One region of the Hydrogenophaga sp. T66 genome, then DNA from elsewhere that is predicted to be linked to it. Evidence: predicted binding sites of a transcription regulator. Region 1 holds the regulator's gene; each other region holds the start of a gene.
What was found. The regulator FNR, encoded in region 1, switches genes on or off when oxygen is low (the NO sensors DNR and NnrR bind a similar motif). The targets are predictions, from matches to a motif close to TTGATNNNNATCAA.

Region 1 (3,268 bases):
CCACCGGCATCGACATCCGCAACGGGCTGCAGTACGAATGCATCGGCTGCGGCGCCTGCATCGACGTCTGCAACGAAGTCATGGACAAGGTTGGCTACCCGCGCGGTCTGGTGCGCTACGCCACGCAGAACGGTGTGGCCCAGGGCTGGACCCGATCGCAGATGCTGCGCCGGGCGCTGCGCCCGCGGGTGCTGGTGTATGGCGGCATCCTGCTGGCCATCACCGTGGCGGTGTTCGCCAGCCTGTGGCTGCGCACGCCGCTGAAGGTGGACGTCATCCGCGACCGCGGCGCCCTGGCGCGCGAGGTCGGGGCCGGGCGCATTGAAAACGTCTACCGGCTGCAGATCATGAACGCGACCGAACAGACGCAGCGCCTGCGGGTGAGCGTCGAGGGTCTGCCGGGGATCGCCATCGATCCGGCCACGCCGGTCGAGGTGTTGCCCACCGAGTTGCGCTCAACCGCCGTGCGCGTGCAGATCCCGCCCGGTGTGGCCGCCACTGGCTCGCACCCCATCTCGTTTGACATCCGCGCCGATGGCGACGAACGCCTGAGCGTGCGCGAAGCCTCGACTTTCATCGTGCCGCGTTGAGCGGCTTTCAGGAGCCATCCATGAGCAACACCAACGCCCTGACCCCCGCCATCGCCCCAGCCGAACCCTGGTGGCGCGTGAAAGCGATGTGGCTGGTGGTCGGGGGGCCGGCCGCCGTGGTGGTGGCCTGCATCGCCACCGGCGTGATCGCGGTGAAGCACGCCGATCCGGTGTTGGACAAGGCGGCTTACTCGGCGGAGCTGGAGGCTGCACGCCGCCTGCCGCCCGGCGAGCGCGAGGCGGCCCTGCTGCGCCTGCAGCCGGCCCACCAGGCGCGCAACCACGCAGCGTCGCCCGTGGTGCCGGCGGAGCGGTGAGGTGAATGCCCGGCTGTGGATGGGCATTGGCTGGCCGGCCTTTCTGGTGGCGGGCCTGCTGGAGATGGTGGTGTTCGCCCTCGTCGATCCCGGCGAGCTGCACTGGGGCGGTGAGCCGCTTCCGTTGTCGGCGCAGGCGGTTTACACCCTGGCCTTCTTCGTCTTCTGGGGCTTGTGTCTGGTGGCCTGTGGCCTGACGGCGCTGCTGATGAACACGCCCGCGCCGGACGAACCCCTCACGCGCAGGTCTGCGGATTGACGATGCGCTTGAGCGCTTCGGTGTCCTTGATGTGCACGTAGCGCTGCTTGACTTCGATGATCCCGTCCTCGACAAACTTCGAGAACGTGCGGCTCACGGTTTCGAGCTTCATGCCCAGGTAGCTGCCGATTTCCTCGCGCGTCATGCGCAGGTTGAACTCGGACTGCGAAAAGCCGCGCGCGTGCAGGCGCTGCACGAGATTGAGCAGGAACGCGGCCAGCCGCTCTTCGGCACGCATGCTGCCCAACAGCAGCATCACGCTGTGGTCGCGCACGATTTCCCGGCTCATGATCTTGTGGACGTGGTGCTGCAGCGTGGTGAACTCGCGCGAGAGTTGCTCCACCTGATCGAAGGGCATCACGCAGACCTCGGCGTCCTCCAGCGCAATCGCGTCGCAGGAGTGGCGGTCGTGGACGATGCCGTCCAGGCCAATGATTTCGCCCGTCATCTGAAAGCCGGTGACCTGGTCGCGGCCGTCCGGCGTGGTGATGGTCGTCTTGAAGAACCCCGAACGCACGGCATACAGCGAGGTGAACGGGTCGCCCGCGTTGAACAGCGATGAACCGCGCTTGACGCGCTTGCGCGTGGAGACCACGCGGTCGAGCTTGGTCATTTCATCGGGGTTGAGCCCCATGGGCAGGCACAGCTCGCGCAGGTTGCAACTCGAGCAGGCGACTTTGATGGCGTGGGCGTCCATGGTCGGCAGACAGATGTTCCACCCCCGAGGATACCCCCACCGGTGGGGGCGGCGTCAAATGCCCATGACTTGATCCGCGTCAAGGGAGCGCGTCAGTGGCTGCGTCACAGTGGCAGCCACACCGGAGAAAGCCTTGAGCCACGCCATTCCCGACGACCTGCTGCAGCGTTTTGATGTCCCCGGACCGCGCTACACGTCCTACCCCACCGCCGACCGTTTTGTCGAAGCCTTTGGCGAGCGCGATTACGTGCAGGCGCTGGAGCAGCGCCGCGCGGGTTCGATGTCGCTGCCGCTGTCGATCTACGTGCACATCCCCTTCTGCGAGTCGGTGTGTTACTACTGCGCGTGCAACAAGGTGATCACCAAGCACCATGAGCGCGCCGCGGAGTACCTGCGCTACCTGTCGCGCGAGGTCGAGCTGCAGGTGCAGCACCTCGGCGCGGGTCAGTCGGTCTCTCAGTTGCACCTGGGCGGCGGTACGCCCACCTTCCTCAGCGACGGCGAGCTCGAAGACCTGATGCACATGCTCAAGCGGCACTTTGCGTTCGTGCCGGGCGGCGAGTACTCGGTCGAGGTCGACCCGCGCACGGTCACGACCGAGCGCCTGCAGGCGCTGCATCGGCTGGGCTTCAACCGCCTGAGCTTCGGCGTGCAGGACTTCGATCCGGCGGTGCAAAAGGCGGTCCACCGCATTCAGCCGCCCGAGCAGGTGTTTGCCCTGGTGCAGGACGCCCGCCACATCGGCTTCGAATCGGTCAACGTCGATCTCATCTACGGCCTGCCGCTGCAGACGCCCGAGAGCTTCGCCCGCACGCTGGAGCAGATCAACCGCTTGCGGCCCGACCGGGTGGCCCTGTACGCCTACGCCCACCTGCCGTCGCGCTTCAAGCCCCAGCGGCGCATCGTCGCCGCCGAGTTGCCCAGCCCGGGCGACAAGCTCGCCATGCTCAGCCAGTCACTCGACGCGCTGGGCGATGCGGGTTATGTCTACGTGGGCATGGACCATTTCGCCCTGCCCACCGACGCGCTGGCCGTGGCCAAACGCCAGGGCCGGCTGCACCGCAACTTCCAGGGCTACAGCACCCAGCCCGATTGCGATCTCATCGCGCTCGGCGTGTCGGCGATCGGGCGCATCGGGGCCACCTACAGCCAGAACGCGAAGTCGCTCGACGACTACCGCGATCTGCTCGACCAGGGTCGCCTGCCGATCGTGCGCGGTCTCGCGCTCACGCGCGACGATCTGTTGCGCCGCTCCGTGATCATGTCGCTGATGTGCCAGGGCGAGTTGCTGTTCGAGTCGATCGAGCTGGGTCACTTGATCGATTGCAAGTCTTACTTCGCGCGGGAGCTGGAGCAGCTGCGCGAACTGGAGCAGGCCGGTCTGGTCAAGCTCAGCGACCACGGC
Region 2 (3,268 bases), on a different contig from region 1:
CGGCGAGATCGATCTCATCGGCGGCCTGCTGACCGACCTGCAGCGCGCGCTCGTGGACGTGGCCGAGAAGAACGTGGATGTCATCCTGCCGGGCTTCACCCACCTGCAGGTCGCGCAGCCGGTGAGCTTTGCCCACCACCTGCTGGCCTACGTGGAAATGTTTGCGCGCGACGCCGAACGCTTTGCCGACGTGCGCCGCCGCACCAACCGCCTGCCGCTGGGCAGCGCCGCCCTGGCCGGCACCACCTACCCGCTTGACCGAGAGCGCGTGGCGCGCACGCTGGGCATGGTGGACGAGCGCGGCGAGCCTCAGGTCTGCCAGAACAGCCTCGACGGCGTGAGCGACCGGGACTTCGCCATCGAATTCACCGCCGCCGCGTCGCTGTGCATGGTCCACGTCAGCCGCCTGAGCGAAGAGCTGATCCTGTGGATGAGCCAGAACTTCGGCTTCGTGAAAATCGCCGACCGCTTCACCACCGGCTCGTCGATCATGCCGCAGAAGAAGAATCCCGACGTGCCCGAACTCGCCCGCGGCAAGACCGGCCGGGTGGTGGGTCACCTGATGGGGCTGATCACGCTGATGAAAGGCCAGCCGCTGGCCTACAACAAAGACAACCAGGAAGACAAAGAGCCGCTGTTCGACACGGTGGACACCCTCAAGGACACGCTGCGCATCTTCGCGGAGATGGTCGGTGGTCAGCTGAATCCGGCCACGGGACAAAAGGAAGGCGGCATCACCGTCAACGCCGCGGCCATGGAAGCGGCGGCCAACAAGGGCTTCGCCACCGCAACGGATCTGGCGGACTACCTGGTGAAGAAGGGCCTGCCCTTCCGGGACGCGCACGAAATCGTGGCTCACGCGGTCAAGGCCGCGGCCTCTCACCAGTGCGACCTGTCCGACCTGCCGCTGGCGGTGCTGCAGGGGTTCCACCCGAGCATCGAGAAAGACGTCTACCCGGTGTTGAGCCTGCGCGGTTCGCTGGAGGCCCGCAACACGCTGGGTGGAACGGCGCCGGCGCAGGTGCGCGCCCAGATCGCGCGCCACCGCGCCCGCCTGGGCTGAGCCCGCTCAGGCGGCCGACTCGCCGAAGCGGTTGCCCGCGGCATCGCCGGGCTGAACCAGCCACCAGATCAGCACCACCCAGCCGACCAGAGGCACCAGCGCGATCAGCTGCCACCAGCCGCTGCGGCCGATGTCGTGCAGGCGGCGGGCGGTGACGGCGAGCGCCGGCAGCATCACCGCCACGGCAAACACGGCGTACAGCACGTCGCTGATCAAGACAGTCACCACCGTGGCGATGATCAGAAACAAGTACCACCACCAGTACTCGCTGCGGCGGGCGCGGCCGCTGAAAGTGGCGTACTGACGGAAACAGGAAGCGACGGCGTCGGTGAAGCCCATGAGATCCCTCGTGGTGTGGCGATGATCGCGGCGGCACCCCGCCGCCGCGTGCACGCCACCCTACGCAGGCGGGCCGTCGACCAGCCGGGGGGTATGCCGGCAGCGTGGCTTGACGGCGATCAAGGGCGCGCCGCCCGCCAGACCGTAGATTCCCCGCCATGACCACCGACACCGCCCCCGACACCATGGCCCAGGCCCTGGACTGGACCCCCGCCCTGCACACCGGCGACGCGCGCATGGACGACACGCACGCCGAATTCGTGGCGCAGCTCAATGCGCTGCGGCTCGCTGCGCCCGATGAGCAGCTGCCGCTGTACCACGCCTTCCTCGACCACACCGTCGATCACTTCGCGCAGGAAGAGCGCTGGATGGTGGCCACCGGCTTCGCGCCGGACAACTGCCACGCCAGCCACCACGCCACGATCCTGGAGACCCTGCGCGCGGTGGCAGATCACGCGGCCCGCGGCGACACGGACATCATCGGCCGGCTGGTGGACGCGCTGGCCGAATGGTTCCCGCAGCACGCGGCCACGATGGACGCCGGTCTGGCCCAGCACCTGCGCGAGGTCGGTTTCGACACACGCACCGAGACCCTGCGCACGCCGGGCGCCATCCCGCCGGTCGCGCGCAGCGGCTGTGGCAGCGCGGGCTGCGCCTGAGCCGCGGGAGGCTCAGACGCGCTCGCGCAGCGCCGTCTTGAGCACCTTGCCGTAGTGGTTCTTGGGCAGGGCGTCGACCATCACATAGCGCTTGGGCCGCTTGAACCGCGCGATGTGGTCGAGGCAAAAGGCATCCAGCGCCGCCGGATCGGGGGTGATGCCCGGCGCCGGCACCACGAAAGCCACCACCGCCTCGCCCCACGCCGGGTCGGGCGCGCCGACCACCGCCACCTCGGCCACGCCGGGGGCCATGAGCAAGACCTCCTCCACCTCGCGCGGGTAGATGTTGCTGCCGCCGCTGATGATCAAGTCCTTGCTGCGGTCTTTCAACGTGAGGAAGCCGTCACCGTCGAGCGTGCCCATGTCGCCGGTCCACAGCCAGCCGTCGCGCAGGGCGGCGGCGCTGGCCTCGGGGTGGCGCCAGTAGCCGGCCATGACGGTGTCGCCGCGGATCAACACCTCGCCGATCTCGCCAGCCGGCAGCGATTCGCCCTGCGGACCCGCCACGCGGATGCGCACCGGCGTTTGCGCCACGCCCACCGACGCCAAGCGCGCCTCGTGGCGCGGATGCGCCGTGTCGGCCAGGTGGGCGCGGCTCAGCACGGTGCCCGTCATCGGGCTTTCGCCCTGGCCGTAGATCTGCACAAAGCGCGGCCCCATGACGCGCAGCGCGCGACGGATGTCGGCGGCATACATCGGCGCGCCGCCGTAGACGATCGTCTTGAACGCGCGCGCCGCGTCGGTGGGCCCCAGCCCCTGGGCCTCGGCCTCGTCGACCAGGCGCTTGACGATGGTGGGCGCGGCAAACAGCGACAGCGGCCCCACCGCACGACCGAGCGTCCACAGCTCGGCGGCGTCGAAACCACCGGACGCGGGCACGACGTGGCGCGCGCCGGCCAGCAGGTGCGGCAGCGCGTAAAGGCCGGCTCCGTGGGACATGGGCGCGGCATACACGATCGCATCGCCCGGCCCCACCGGGTCCACATCGACGAAGTAGCCGGTGGCCATCGTCAGGAGGTTGCGGTGCGTGATCATCACGCCCTTGGGCCGGCCGGTGGTGCCGCTCGTGTAGAAGAGCCAGGCGGTGTCGTCGCCCGCGCGCTCTTCGATGGCCGGCAGGCCGTCGCCGCTGTCCAGCCAGTCATCCAGCGCCGGTGCGTCCAGGTCCATCACGCCATCCAGGCCGGTGAAGACCGACGGATCGGGC
Region 3 (3,268 bases), on a different contig from region 1:
GCGTGGTCTCCAGCGTGGTTTGCTTGGCGACGTCCTTGACCGCCTGGCTGGCGATCTGCTGGAACTGCTGCGTCAGCGCGCCCCACCACTGCATCGGGTCCACCACGCCAGAGGCCGGCGCCGCGGCTTTCTTCGCCGGCGACGCGCGACGCCGGGGTGCGGGTTCCGGGGCCGCCACGGGCGTGGCCGCAGCGGGTTCGGGCGCCGGCGGCGACGGTGGGGTGAAGGCGGACAGGCTGTCGGCGGCCTTGAGCTTGAGCGCGTTGGCCACATCGCCCATGCTGAAGTTCATGGTCTTGAGCGTGGCCAGGGTCATCTTCTGGACCTCCAGCGCCTGGATCGTGGCGCTCAGGGCCTTGGTGTTCTGGTCGAGCCAGAAATGCACCGCCTTGAGCTCCTCGATGCGTTTCTCGAGCTCCTCCACATTGAAGGTCGGCGCGACCCAGTGGCTCAGGTTGGGCAGCTGCGGGATGTTCTGGCCGAGGCCTTGCGCGATGCCGCCGGCGGCCTGCGTGGCCAGGTTCTGCAGGAAATCAAAGCCCGGCACAAATTTGCCGAAACCGCCCGTGGATGTGTCGCTCATGGCCGCTGTCTCCCGGGCGCACGGCCGGGATCAGCCGTCGACCCCGTAACGCGGCGCGCGCCGCTCGCGCAAGGATGCCACACCTTCGCGCACATCGGGCCCGGCAAAGCCCATGAATTCGAGGGCCAGCGAGGTGTCAAACGCGGGGCCGGCCTGGCGCAGCCAGTTGTTGAGCGAGTACTTCGTCCAGCGGATGGCGGTGGCGCTGCCGCTGGCCAGGCGGTCGGCCACTTCGTAGGCTTTGGACAGGAGCTGCTCATCGTCCACCACCAGTGACACCAGCCCGATGCGCTCGGCTTCCTCGCCGCTGACGGCGTCGCACAGCATCAGGTAGTACTTGGCCTTGGCCATGCCACACAACAAAGGCCAGACGATCGCCGCGTGGTCACCGGCGGCCACGCCCAGCCGGGTGTGCCCGTCCACGATCTTGGCGCTGCGCGCGGCGATCGAGATGTCGGCCAGCAGCCCCGCCACGAGGCCAGCGCCCACCGCCGGGCCGTGCAAGGCGCTGACGATGGGTTTGTCGCAGTTGATCACGTTGTAGACGAGGTCGCGGGCCTCCTTCCACACGCGGGTGCGCACCTCGAAGTCCGTGGCCATGTCCTGCACCAGCGCGAGGTCGCCGCCGCCAGAAAAACCCATGCCGCTGCCACGCAGCACGGCCGCGCGCACGCTGTCGTCGCGGCCGACATCGCGCCAGATCTCGCTGAGTTCCCAGTGCCCCTCGTGGCCGGCGGTGGGCAGCTTGCCGTTGCCGCCCGGGCCATCGGCGCGCATGCGGATGTCCAGCACACTGGGCACACCGCCCACCAGCGGTCCGCGGCGGGTGATCTCCAGGGTCTGATAGCGGCTGTAGTCGACGGGGGCGGTCATGCGGGTCTCCTGGTGGGAATCGAGGTATCCGGGCTGGGGTGTTACCGGTTGTCGCCGAGGATTGTGCTTGACCTGCATCAAGCCGCAGGCCGGGCGTGAGGTCCAGCATCCAGGCATTGCAGGAGACCCCATGAACGCCACCATTTCCGACACCTTCAGCGCCCAGCTCCACACCCAGCGCCGTGAGCTCATCGAGCGGATTCGTCAGCAGCGCGGCGGCACCCGCGGGCGCGCCGAAGCCGCGGCCGACGCCCGCGCGACGGCCAGCGACGACTGGGCCAAAGCCGACGAGGAGTTCGACCTCGGCGTGGCCCTGGAGGAACGGGAAGCCGCCGAGCTCAACGCGATCGGCGCCGCCCTGCAGCGCATCGCGGACGGCAGCTATGGCCTGTGCGTGCAGTGCGGTGCGTCGATACCGACCGCGCGGCTGCACGCCCAGCCCACAGCGCTGCGCTGCGTGACTTGCCAGGCCGCGACCGAGTGAGCTTCGGGCCGCGCGGGGCTATGCTCCGGGGATGACCCCTGCCGCCACGCCCGCTGCGGCTGCCGACGCCCCCCTGCGCGCGCGCAGCCTGTTCCATTTCGCGTTCCACGTCACCGATCTCGACGAGGCCCGCCGCTTTTACGGCGGCGTGCTGGGCTGCGCCGAAGGGCGCAGCACCGAGACCTGGGTGGATTTCGACTTCTTCAGCCACCAGATTTCGCTGCATCTCGGCCAGCCATGGGTGACCACGCGCACCGGCCGGGTGGGGGATCACCTCGTGCCCATGCCGCACTTCGGGCTGGTGCTTCTGCTGCCGGCCTGGCAGGCGCTGGCTGGGCGGCTGCAGTCCGCGGGGGTGGAGTTCATCCTCCCGCCGCAAGTGCGCTTCGCCGGGCAGCCCGGCGAGCAATGGACCATGTTCTTCTGCGACCCCTTCGGCAACCCGATCGAGGTCAAGGGCTTCGCGTCGCTGGACGCGGTCTACGCCTCCTGAGCGCCGGCCCGGCCTGCCCGGTCAGGCCGCCAGCGGCGCGATCTTCTGGTCGATGGCGCCGAAGACGCTCTGGCCGTCGCGGCCCTTCATCTCGATGCGGATGGTGTCGCCGAACTTCATGAAGTCGGTGGACGGCTGACCGTCGAGGATGGTCTCGATCGCCCGCTTTTCGGCGATGCAGCTGTAGCCCTTGGGCCATTCCTTGCGGCCGTTGACCTCCACCGCCTTGTTGCTGACCGTGCCGCTGCCGACGATGGAGCCGGCGCGCACGTTGCGGGTCTTGGCGATGTGGGCGATCAACTGGCCGAAGTGGAAGGTCATTTCGGGCCCGGCATCGCACAGACCCACCTTGCGGCCGTTCCAGGTGCTCTGCAGCGTGAGATGCACGCGGCCGCCCTGCCACGCATCACCGAGCTCGTCGGGCGTGACGGCGACCGGGCTGAACGCGGTGGCGGGCTTGCTCTGGAAAAAGCCGAAACCCTTGGCCAGTTCGGCCGGGATCAGGTGCCGCAGGGACACGTCATTGGCCAGCATCAGCAGGCGGATGCCGTCCAGCGCCTGGTCGGGCGTGGCGCCCATGGGCACGTCGCCGGTGACCACGGCGATTTCGGCCTCGAAGTCGATGCCGAAGGCTTCACTGGGGCAGACCACGTCGTCGCACGGCCCGATGAAGTCGTCGCTGCCCCCCTGGTACATCAGCGGGTCGGTGTAGAAGCTGGCCGGAACCTCGCTCTGGCGCGCCGCGCGCACCAGCTCCACGTGGTTGATGTAGGCCGAGCCGTCGGCCCACTGGTAGGCGCGCGGCAGGGGCGCCATGCACAGCGCGGGGTCGAAG

Region 2: the regulator FNR is predicted to act here: its motif matches at 1,512-1,525, upstream of AC2D80_RS09925 (hemerythrin domain-containing protein).
Region 3: the regulator FNR is predicted to act here: its motif matches at 1,524-1,537, upstream of AC2D80_RS11915 (TraR/DksA family transcriptional regulator).

Annotation. Positions count from the first base shown of each region.
Region 1 is NZ_JBXVVX010000001.1:1,141,189-1,144,456, forward strand. Features, by position in the region: gene ccoG (cytochrome c oxidase accessory protein CcoG) at 1-590, shown strand, start outside; gene AC2D80_RS05355 (nitrogen fixation protein FixH) at 611-907, shown strand; gene AC2D80_RS05360 (hypothetical protein) at 909-1,166, shown strand; gene fnr (fumarate/nitrate reduction transcriptional regulator Fnr) at 1,144-1,863, opposite strand; gene hemN (oxygen-independent coproporphyrinogen III oxidase) at 1,997-3,268, shown strand, end outside.
Region 2 is NZ_JBXVVX010000002.1:201,357-204,624, forward strand. Features, by position in the region: gene argH (argininosuccinate lyase) at 1-1,063, shown strand, start outside; gene AC2D80_RS09920 (DUF805 domain-containing protein) at 1,070-1,402, opposite strand; gene AC2D80_RS09925 (hemerythrin domain-containing protein) at 1,561-2,061, shown strand; gene AC2D80_RS09930 (class I adenylate-forming enzyme family protein) at 2,074-3,268, opposite strand, start outside.
Region 3 is NZ_JBXVVX010000002.1:621,921-625,188, forward strand. Features, by position in the region: gene AC2D80_RS11905 (PhaM family polyhydroxyalkanoate granule multifunctional regulatory protein) at 1-583, opposite strand, end outside; gene AC2D80_RS11910 (enoyl-CoA hydratase/isomerase family protein) at 614-1,456, opposite strand; gene AC2D80_RS11915 (TraR/DksA family transcriptional regulator) at 1,587-1,940, shown strand; gene AC2D80_RS11920 (VOC family protein) at 1,972-2,433, shown strand; gene AC2D80_RS11925 (fumarylacetoacetate hydrolase family protein) at 2,455-3,268, opposite strand, start outside.